2 regions of the Paenibacillus sp. J14 genome follow, and region 1 is predicted to be linked to the other one. Evidence: a T-box and tRNA genes for the amino acid it is inferred to sense, from the RefSeq annotation. Region 1 holds a T-box; the other holds one or more tRNA genes.
What was found. A T-box is a leader RNA that pairs with one kind of tRNA and senses whether it is charged. The one in region 1 lies ahead of ileS (isoleucine--tRNA ligase), so its partner is inferred to be a tRNA-Ile.
Positions count from the first base shown of each region.

Region 2: it has a tRNA-Ile gene. The T-box ahead of ileS (isoleucine--tRNA ligase) is inferred to sense a tRNA for this amino acid. The anticodon was not compared.

Region 1 covers NZ_JADQ01000008.1:119,029-123,978, reverse strand. The annotation lists gene ileS (isoleucine--tRNA ligase) at 1-3,067, opposite strand, end outside; T-box leader at 3,120-3,431, opposite strand; gene M891_RS0104320 (family 78 glycoside hydrolase catalytic domain) at 3,652-4,950, shown strand, end outside.
Region 2 covers NZ_JADQ01000055.1:16,970-21,919, reverse strand. The annotation lists gene M891_RS0118095 (hypothetical protein) at 96-296, shown strand; gene M891_RS0118090 (S-layer homology domain-containing protein) at 367-1,023, shown strand; gene M891_RS0118085 (aspartyl-phosphate phosphatase Spo0E family protein) at 1,293-1,451, shown strand; tRNA gene M891_RS0118080 (tRNA-Ile) at 1,851-1,924, opposite strand; tRNA gene M891_RS0118075 (tRNA-Met) at 1,938-2,011, opposite strand; gene M891_RS25590 (hypothetical protein) at 2,073-2,237, opposite strand; gene M891_RS24135 (ABC transporter substrate-binding protein) at 2,382-3,878, opposite strand; gene M891_RS0118060 (ABC transporter ATP-binding protein) at 3,875-4,759, opposite strand; gene M891_RS0118055 (ABC transporter permease) at 4,763-4,950, opposite strand, start outside.

The DNA.
Region 1 (4,950 bases):
TGCTGCCGAGATCTACCGTTTCAGCCTGGCCTTGCGGCTTGCCGAAGGCGACGTCCGTGATCAAGACGTTCTCACGCAGCACATGTTCAAATGCGGTGATGGCTGCTTTTAATTCATCGTCAACATCCAAGGTGAGGTGTACCCGTTTCTCGATCGGCAGATCCAGCTTCTTCCGGGTATCCTGCACCGCGCGGACGACTTCACGCACCCAGCCTTCTTGTTCCAGCTCCGGCGTGATGTCCGTGTTCAGCGCAACGGTTAAGCCGTAACCGGAAGCGGAGGCGTAACCCGGCTTCGCTTGTTTCTCAACGAGCAATTCGTCCGCAGTGACCGTCAGCTCTTCGCCTTCCGGCGAAGTCACGGAAAATTGACCTTGCTCCACGATGGCGCGGGTTTGCTCCGGCGCGAGATTTTTCAGGTAGCCTTGCAGGAAGCCGACGTTTTTACCGTATTTCTTCCCGGCCACCTTCAGGTTCAACTTCAATGTGAAATCAACAAAACCGCTGTCGCTCGTTTCGATGTCGATCGCTTTGACGTTGATCTCTTCCTTGATGATGTCTTCATATTCGCTCACCGCAAACTCCCGGTCCATGGAGACGATCAGGCTGGACAACGGCTGACGCGTTTTGATGCCGCTCTCGTTACGGACGTTGCGGGCCAGCTCAACGATTTGCCGTGCGCTCTCCATGTCTTGCTCCAGTGCAAGATCGATCAGCGATTCATCCGCTTGCGGATAATCGGCCAGGTGGACGCTTTCCCCGCCGCCCAAGTTGGTGAAAATGTCCTCAGCGATCAACGGCGCAAACGGCGCGATCACTTTGGATAGGGTGAGCAATACGTGAGTCAGCGTTTGGTAAGCGGACAATTTGTCATCGTTCAGGCCGCTGCCCCAGAACCGGTCGCGGGAACGGCGGATATACCAGTTACTGAGCTCATCGATAAATCCTTCGATCGCTTGCGAGGAGTTCACGAAGTCGTTCACCGCCAGGCCTTTGTCGACCACTTGAATTAAGCTGTTCAGACGGGACAGAATCCAGCGGTCCAGCTTATTCTCGGAAGGACGGTAAGCATGCTCTTCCGGTTTATAGCCGTCGATCCCGGCATACAGCGTCAGGAACGCATGGGTGTTCACCAGCGTATCTACGACTTTCGATTTGGCTTCAGCTACGATGCCTTTGGAGAACCGTTTGCTGTTCCAAGGCGCGCTGTCGGACAAGAGTGCCCAGCGGAACGCGTCCGTGCCAAACTCGTTGATAATTTCCCAAGGATCGATGACATTGCCTTTGGATTTGGACATTTTCTGCCCGTTTTCGTCCAGCACGTGGCCGGTGGCAATCACGGCTTTGTAAGGCGCTTTGCCAGTGAACAGCGTGGACACGGCCAACAAGCTGTAGAACCAGCCGCGCGTTTGGTCGATCCCTTCGCAGATCATATCTGCCGGGAATTGCTCCGCGAACGTCTCTTGGTTCTCAAACGGATAATGATGCTGCGCAAACGGCATCGAACCGCTGTCGAACCAAACGTCGATGACTTCGCTCGTCCGTTCCATCACGCCGCCTTCGCAATGCGGGCAATGAACCTTCACTTCGTCAACGTACGGTTTATGCAGCTCCAAATCCTCGCTGACATGGCCTACCGCATGCTCCCGCAGCTCGGCGATGCTGTGCGGAGCGAATTGTCCGCCGCAATCCGGGCAAACCCACACGTTCAGCGGCGTCCCCCAATAGCGGTTCCGGCTGATATTCCAATCGACCAGCTCTTCGAGGAACTTCCCGAAGCGGCCTTCACGAACATGCCCTGGATACCAGTCCACGGAATTGTTGTTGGCAATCAGCTGATCCTTAATGGCTGTTGTTTCGATAAACCAGCTCTCCATCGCATAGTAGAGCAGCGGCGATTTACAACGCCAGCAGTGCGGGTAGCTGTGCTCGTATTTCTCTTTGCTGTACAGCGTTCCTTGCTCGGACAGCATCTTAACGATGTCAAGGTCACAGTCCTTGACGAAACGGCCTGCGAAATCGGTTACCACGTCCGTATAGCGGCCTTGACCGTTCACAACGCTGACAAAGGTGATGCCGTTCTCGCGGCAAGTGCGGTAGTCGTCCTCCCCGTGAGCCGGTGCCATGTGAACGATCCCTGTACCGCTGGCATCCGTAACGAACGAAGCACCAACGATCACGTTAATGTTATCCGCTTTGATGTAGGTAAACGGCGGCGTATAGGTTTTGCCAACGAATTCCGAACCTTTGTGCGTCGACAATACCGTGTAATCGCCTTTCATGACTTTCTCAACCAGGTTCTTCGCAACGATATATACACCGTCTTCCTGCTGTACACGGGCGTATTCCATGTCTGGATTCACAGCCAGTGCCACGTGAGACGGAAGTGTCCAAGGCGTGGTCGTCCAAGCCAGTACATATTCGCCGGTGTCGGTCAGCTTGAATTTCGCTGTGGCACTGAGATCCTTCACATCCTCATACCCTTGCGCCACTTCGTGGGAACTGAGCGACGTTTGGCAGCATGGGCAATACGGGCTGACGCGATGGCCGCGGTACAGCAGGCCTTTGTCGTGGATCGTCGCCAGGATGTTCCACACGCTTTCGATGTAGCTGTTGTTCAGGGTGATGTACGGATCGTCGAGATCCACCCAGTACGCAATCGCTTCGGTAAATTCCCGCCATTGCTTTTCGTAGCCAAACACGCTGTCTTTACATTTTTTCACGAAATCCTCGATACCGTACTTCTCGATCTCCTGCTTGCCCGAGATGCCAAGCTCCTTCTCTACGCCCAGCTCGACCGGCAATCCGTGCGTATCCCAGCCCGCTTTGCGGACAACGCGATAGCCTTTCATCGTTTGGTAGCGGCCAACGAAGTCCTTGATGACGCGGCCTAACACGTGACCGATATGCGGCAAGCCGTTAGCGGTAGGCGGTCCTTCAAAAAAAACGTAATTCGGCCGGCCCGCCCGATTTTCGATACTCTTTTTAAACGTATTTTCGCGGCTCCATTTGTCCAGAATCCGCAGGTCGCGAGCCCGCGCATTTTCTTTGACGTCAACCTTCTTCATACTTCTCTTCCTTTCTTTAATCAACCTGTAAAAATAACAAAGCCCCGTCCCTAGAAGGGACGAGGCATTAGCTCGCGTTACCACCCTTGTTTCATGCTTGATAAACACAGCTGTCCGAAGGACGAGCCGCATCTTAGGCATGACACCTTGATCCCATACGCTTCATATGGGGTCGGTATAACGGCCGACAACCGGCAAAGCTTACTAAGCAGAGATTCAAAATGTTGGCATTTGAATCACATTTAAGTTCAGCCTTGCTTCTCCGGGAGGATATTCCGTCCGCGCATTGAACGTTGGCTTTCAGCAGGATGCCAACTCTCTGGGGAACAACATCACGGCGTACTGGTCCCATCATCGAATGATTCTTTATGCAAGTACAATATGTAAATAGTTATATCTTATTGCCTCCCTCATGTCAACATCCTGCCCTCAACCTGTTTTTTTGCCTAGAAGACAATTCATCATTGCCCTGGAAATGTCCGGAATCCCCCTCTTTCGTACGTTTTCCCCCTCCCCTGTTCCTCAGGTGCCTCTTTTATAATGAAAGGGATTACATTTTCGTGTGAGAAGGAGCGAGCATACCGATGGAGACCCTCTGGCAAGGAAAATGGATTTGGCATTCCGGTGAATCCAGCCCGCGTAACGAGTGGCGTTGCTTCCGCAAAACGTTTGCGTGGACGGCAGCCAACAGCGGGCGAGCAGTGATCAAGCTTACGGCGGACTCCAGATACGTCCTGTACGTAAACGGACAACGGATTGGTCAAGGCCCTCCGCGCTCCTGGCCGTTTATGCTGGCTTATGATGAATACGACATCGGCCATTTGCTGAGACCAGGACAAACGAACGTCATCGCCGTCATGGTGATGCATTTTGGAATCAGCAACTTCTATTATTTGCGGGGACGCGGGGGCTTGCTGGCCCAATTGGAGCTTGGTAGCAGCCCACAAATCCTAGCAGCAACAGACGATACGTGGTTCACTGTGGTGCATTCAGGCCATGACAGCCGTTCCCCGCGAATGTCCTGTCAGCATGCTTTCGCCGAGAAGATCGACGCGCGATTGTGGGACGACAACTGGATTCAACCGGACTACCAGCCTGGCCCGGAATGGCAACCAGCCGCGGTCATCGGCCCGGCAGGCTGCGAGCCTTGGGGAATGCCGGTTCCCCGGGACATTCCCTATTTGACGGAAGAAACTGTATATCCTCGGCGCATCGAACGCTTGAGCAAGGTTAAGCCCGTTCAATATACGGCGGCTATTGACCTGCGAAATCAATTTTTCGAGGACAGTACCGACACGGCGAACCCAGCCGAATTTCTCGGATTGCTCGCTACCGTGGTGCGTTGTCCGTTGAAATGTACGGCTACGCTGGGGCTGATCGATGTGGGCGGGACATTTCGGGGCTGCAGTCTGGACGGGGTTTGGTACGATGAGAAGTCATTAATAGGTGAAGCTCCCGAACGCTTTCTCCGCCTTGAGCTTGATCCGGGAGATCATCTCCTGCTGATCGACGTCAGCGGAGGGACGCACGGAAGCGGGCATCATTTTGCGGTGGATGCCGAGAAGCCGCTGGAGTTCTTATCGCCTCTAACGTTCATACAAGCACACTCAAACGCTCAAGCAGACGATTCGTCCGTCTTTGTTACCCTTGGTCCCTTTGACGGCGGAATCCGTTACGACCATAAACCAAATCCTCCGATGAATCCGGCGCACCCCGACTATTTGCGGGCCCGAGAGATCGCAGATGCGGCAGGACTTGTACCGTTTGCGAACTGGCTCCGTCCGGTTCCCGAGGCGCTGGTCAGCCAGGAAGATGTCTTTATCCTTTCCGTGTGGAAAAGGGATGAAGTCCCTTTAGCGATTCCAAACACGCTGCAACAAGCG
Region 2 (4,950 bases), on a different contig from region 1:
TTATTCCGATAAACTATTCAGTTAGGAATTATGGTAAGTTAAGGTTAGTCTTGCGAAAAAAGGCTTGAATTTCAGGAAAGGTGAGGTTAGCATTCATGCACGAATTGAAAATGGCAGTTACGCTGGGTCATCAAGTGGTCATTCAACTGCATGACGGACAATTGATGACCGGACTGCCGAAGTGGGGTTCAGCGCCTGACAAAGTACATCTGCGCACAACAGAAGGGGCCGTCTGGGTGAATCTCGACGAAATCCATCACGTGACGCGAATCATTCCATTTGGAAAATCTTTTTAATTTTTTCTGCAACCTTTTCCAATACTCATCGTCTAGAGGTTGTCAAAAAATACTAGACGAGGTGATCACCATGTTTAAACGTAATGTAGCCCTGTTGTCCGCCGCCGCCATTTTGAGCTTGTCTTTGGCTGGAGAAAGCTTTGCTGCTGCAGGGACCTTTAAAGATGTAAGCCAATCTGTCGCCAAAGACAGTATTTCTGTCCTGCAAGCGAAAGGCATCGTTCGCGGCGTCAGCGCCGACAGCTTCCTGCCGGATGACCAATTGACGACTAGCCAGGGCGTTCAGTTAATCGTCAATCTGCTGGGGTTGAAGTTGGATACTCCAGAAAACGCTGGTGATTATTTTGTCAATGTCAAGCAAGATGCCTGGTATGCCCCTGCGTTCTCGATTGCTCAAACTAACGGGTTTGATCTTGACGTCAACGTGAATCCGGACAAGCCTATGACGCGTGAGGAATTTACCCATCAGCTGATTTTGGCGATGGAGAAGCATGGCGATTTGCCGATGATCAATATCAAACCAATCGAATTTGCTGACGATGACCAGCTGACGGTTTCTTATCAAGGGACGGTTCAACGTGCGCTTGTGCTCGGGATCGCCCAGCTGGATGAGAACAATCAATTCCATCCGGGAGATCTGATTACCCGCGCAGAAGCGGCTCTCTTGACCTATCATGCGGTGGAATACTTGGCCGCACATCCTGCTCCGTCTCCGGACAGCAAGTGATCGCCTATTCGATAAAAATTGGAAGGACCGCCTTATGCGGTCCTTTTTTGATTTCCGTGAAAAGCTTAAATTTTAATAAAATTCACTAAATCGACAGATTTTTGCATTTTATTTCAGGATTTAGGGAGGATTTACAAAAACGGACATAGAAAACATAAGGGTACCGCTTTAATTTGGTGCAGAACAGTGACAGTACATGGAAGAGGTCGGACAATCACCAGTCGAAAGCGGACGGATGGCATTAATACCTCAACTAGGAGTTGTTCGTCATGGAACTCATCCTCAAAATTGAAGAGCTCCGGATGGAATTAAACCATCTTGCCCGAAGTAAACGTCTTGCGGATCGGGAAATGATCATGGTAAGTCAGCAACTAGATGAATTGCTAAATGAATACCATCGATTAATGATCCAGAAGCAAGTCAAATGATCTTTAGGGAGCTGTGACAACGGCTCCTTTTTTCTATTTTGATAAAAAGATCTCCCAAATACTGAAACTTACCATTGAGCTAGCCCGTATAGAAAACCCGATGTGTTCTGGCGTATAGATGAGGCCTGGAAAATATTCTAGTACTATCCGACAATTTTAAAAGGAGGAGAAATTTTATCGTTCAGCGAACAGGGATTATCCATGACGGAAAAGAGGTTGGGCAGGTTTTGTTTTACCTGATGATTTGGAGAGGCTTGAATCTTCTTACGCTCAGAAAAGTCTCATTTATTCACAATAAAATGGCCTACTACAAAACGCTCAACAGGAATCTACGAAACTTTGATTTTAATGATTGAAAAGCAAAAACCCCCTTGCCAAAGCAAGAGGGTTTTGCACTTATGGGCCCTACAGGACTCGAACCTGTGACCAATCGGTTATGAGCCGACCGCTCTAACCAACTGAGCTAAGGGCCCGGGAGAACTTGGATTGCGGGGGCAGGATTTGAACCTGCGGCCTTCGGGTTATGAGCCCGACGAGCTACCGGGCTGCTCCACCCCGCGTCATTAAATTGGCGACAATCAATAATATACACGATTCTCGCAGGGCACGTCAAGTCTAAGATTATGGAATAAATCGCACGCCGTATTTGCCCTTGCGCGATCGGAAAATTTCGATTTGCCGCATATCATCAAAACCATAGATCCAACCGTCTTGCTCCAACCGCCGGGCGAGACATCCCGCTTGGAATTTCGTTCGATACAGTTTATTGAAGTATACCCAACGCATGATTGTTTCGTCCATCCTTTCGTGAATTAGAGCAAATTGTTCATGTCTATAGAATGCCCAACCTTAACAAAAAAAGCCGCCGGATTTCATCCAGCGGCCCTAAATCTATATGGTAATTTTTTGGTGTTCAATGCAAACCTCAGCTTACCCCTTAAATACGGCTCCGCCTGCTGCCGCCCCTTCCTCAGGAACAAATGGCGTACCATCCTCCTGGAATTGGGTTTTTGGATTGTTTTTAATTTCTTGCAGCATCTTGTTGCCCTTCTCTTCCCATTCTTTGAGCGCTTCCGCCGGTGTTTTCTTATTCTCCAACACCTCTTGGAAGAACCTGCGTCCGCTGTCGGTTACGCTGTATAGTCCTGGTTTTTCGCTCATCAGTTTTTCTTGCTTCGGATCCGTTGGCGGCGTCGGCTTCAGTAAATAGAATGCTTGAATATTGTAATCCAAGCCCATTTTCGGTTGGATGTACGATTTGCGAGCCAGCATTTCATAGGAGTTACTGCGAGACTTCAGCTTCGCCCAATCCTCGCCATTAATGAATTTAATGAAGTCCCAAGCGGTCTCGGCGTTTGGAGCAGCACTGTTAATGGCAAACGTATTGCTCAGCCAAATACTTCCCCCGATCCCCGGTTTTTCAGGATGGACCGGAACCGTGACGACATCCCAATCCACAGGAGTAAAGTTCTTAATTTTCGAAGCGTTGTTGTTGGCATCCGTAATTTCATTGACGTAATAGTTCTCACCAATCGTCATTGCAACTTTACCGGAGAGGAACAGGTCGCTTGTAACTGGGTTCCACTCGCCGTCCATCATCCCGCTGTTACTGTCCGGAATGATTTTGTCCTTCGCCAGCTTGCTGATGGTTTCCCAGACCTTCGTCCATTGCGGGGTATTAACCGTCATCGTTTCCGCTTTATCATCAAAGGTTTTGAGTTGCAGCGAGTTGACATAGTTGCTCTGCATATCCCAGAATGGATCGCTTCCAATGTACCGGCTAAACGCGAAACCGTAAACTCTGTCCTTCCCTTCCCCTTTCGCCAAACGACGAGCCAAATTAAAGATATCGTCCCAAGTCATATTATCGGTAGGCGGTTCAACCCCAGCGTCCGTAAAGAGCTTCTTGTTATAGAACAAGGCGGAGGAGGAGAACGAAGGTGTTAACGCATACAGACTGCCTTCCCCAAGATCCTTAATCCCGTCAATAACTGCTGGGACGAAGTCCGACGTATTGAATTTATCTTCCTGGATCATCGGATCAAGCTGTTTGACCATATTTTCCTTGATCAGCTGATTTAATACAGAAGTATCGGTGACCACGACATCCACCGGATTGCTGCCAGTCATAATTTTCTTCATGCTATCCAGGTAGTCCGGCTGAACGTATGGCTGCGAGTAGTCCTGATAACGATATTGACTTTGGTCGATGGCCGGTACAACCTCGATACGAACATTGTGCGTGAACTCATATACATCGGTATACTGCTGACGGAAATAAGAATCGTCATATCCCCCGTAAAGCACGCCGATGCGGAGCACTTTCTCCTGCTGTGGGTCTGCCGCTTTGCTACCGTTACAGCCAGCGAGCAGGCCCAACGCCAGCGTTGCAGCCAGCGATACAGACAATAATTTCTTGAACCTCATGATGGATCCCCCTCCAACGATTTAGGTGCTGTAATAATGATTTTCTCTCCGTCAAACTCCATGCTCGCCCGCCCATTGATTCCGACGGATTCCAGATATTCCTTCGGAACCTGTAAACGTCCGACACGGTCAACCACAACAAAGGCTTCGTGAACCTCCTGCAATCCTCCGCCTAGCTCGGCTGCCGCCAAATCCAGATTCGGGTTACGCTTCAGGAACTCGGTGCTCGTTAAGCCGTCACGGATGGCGACCACGCGGTCTACCTTCCCAGCCAGGTTCAAATCGTGCGTGACGATCACAACCGTGATACCCAGCTCCCGGTTCACCTGCCGGAAGATTTGCATGATCTGATCGGAAGTGGCCGTGTCGACCGAACCCGTGGGTTCGTCGGCCAGCAGAAGCTTCGGTCGATTCGACAGCGAGATCGCAATCGCAACCCGTTGCTGCTCCCCGCCGGAGAGCTGATGCAGCTTGTTGTGCATTCGATCCTTTAAGCCAACCCGCTCCAGCAGCTCTTTCGCATAGGCTCTGTCCAGCTTCCCGGTGAGCAGCATCGGCATTTCTACATTTTCCAATGCTGTCAAATAAGGAAGTAAGTTGCGGGCATTATTCTGCCAGACGAAACCAACCGTGTTACGCTTATATTCCACCAGCTGGTCATCGCGGATTTTCAGCAGATCCCAACCCCCGACGTTAACTTGGCCGGCGGACGGGCGATCCAGCCCGCCGAGAATATTCAGCAAGGTGGATTTGCCGCTGCCGCTGTTGCCGATGATCGCCATCATTTCGCCTTGTTCCACGGTTAAGTTCAGGCCTTGGAGCGCCACAACTTCGATATCTTCGGATTTGAAAATCTTGACGAGTCCTTCGCAATGAATCATCTCTTAGCGCTCCTCTCCCATTTTTACCGCCTGATGCACACGCAGTCGCCGGATTTGCCAGAACAGCAGGCCGGCTCCCATCAGGAGCATCACGAACACAACAACATAAAGCTGAAGCGTATCCTGGTTATCAAATACGATACGGAACGGCGGAACCTGCGTAGTGACGTTATCCGCTGTTTGCAGGAACG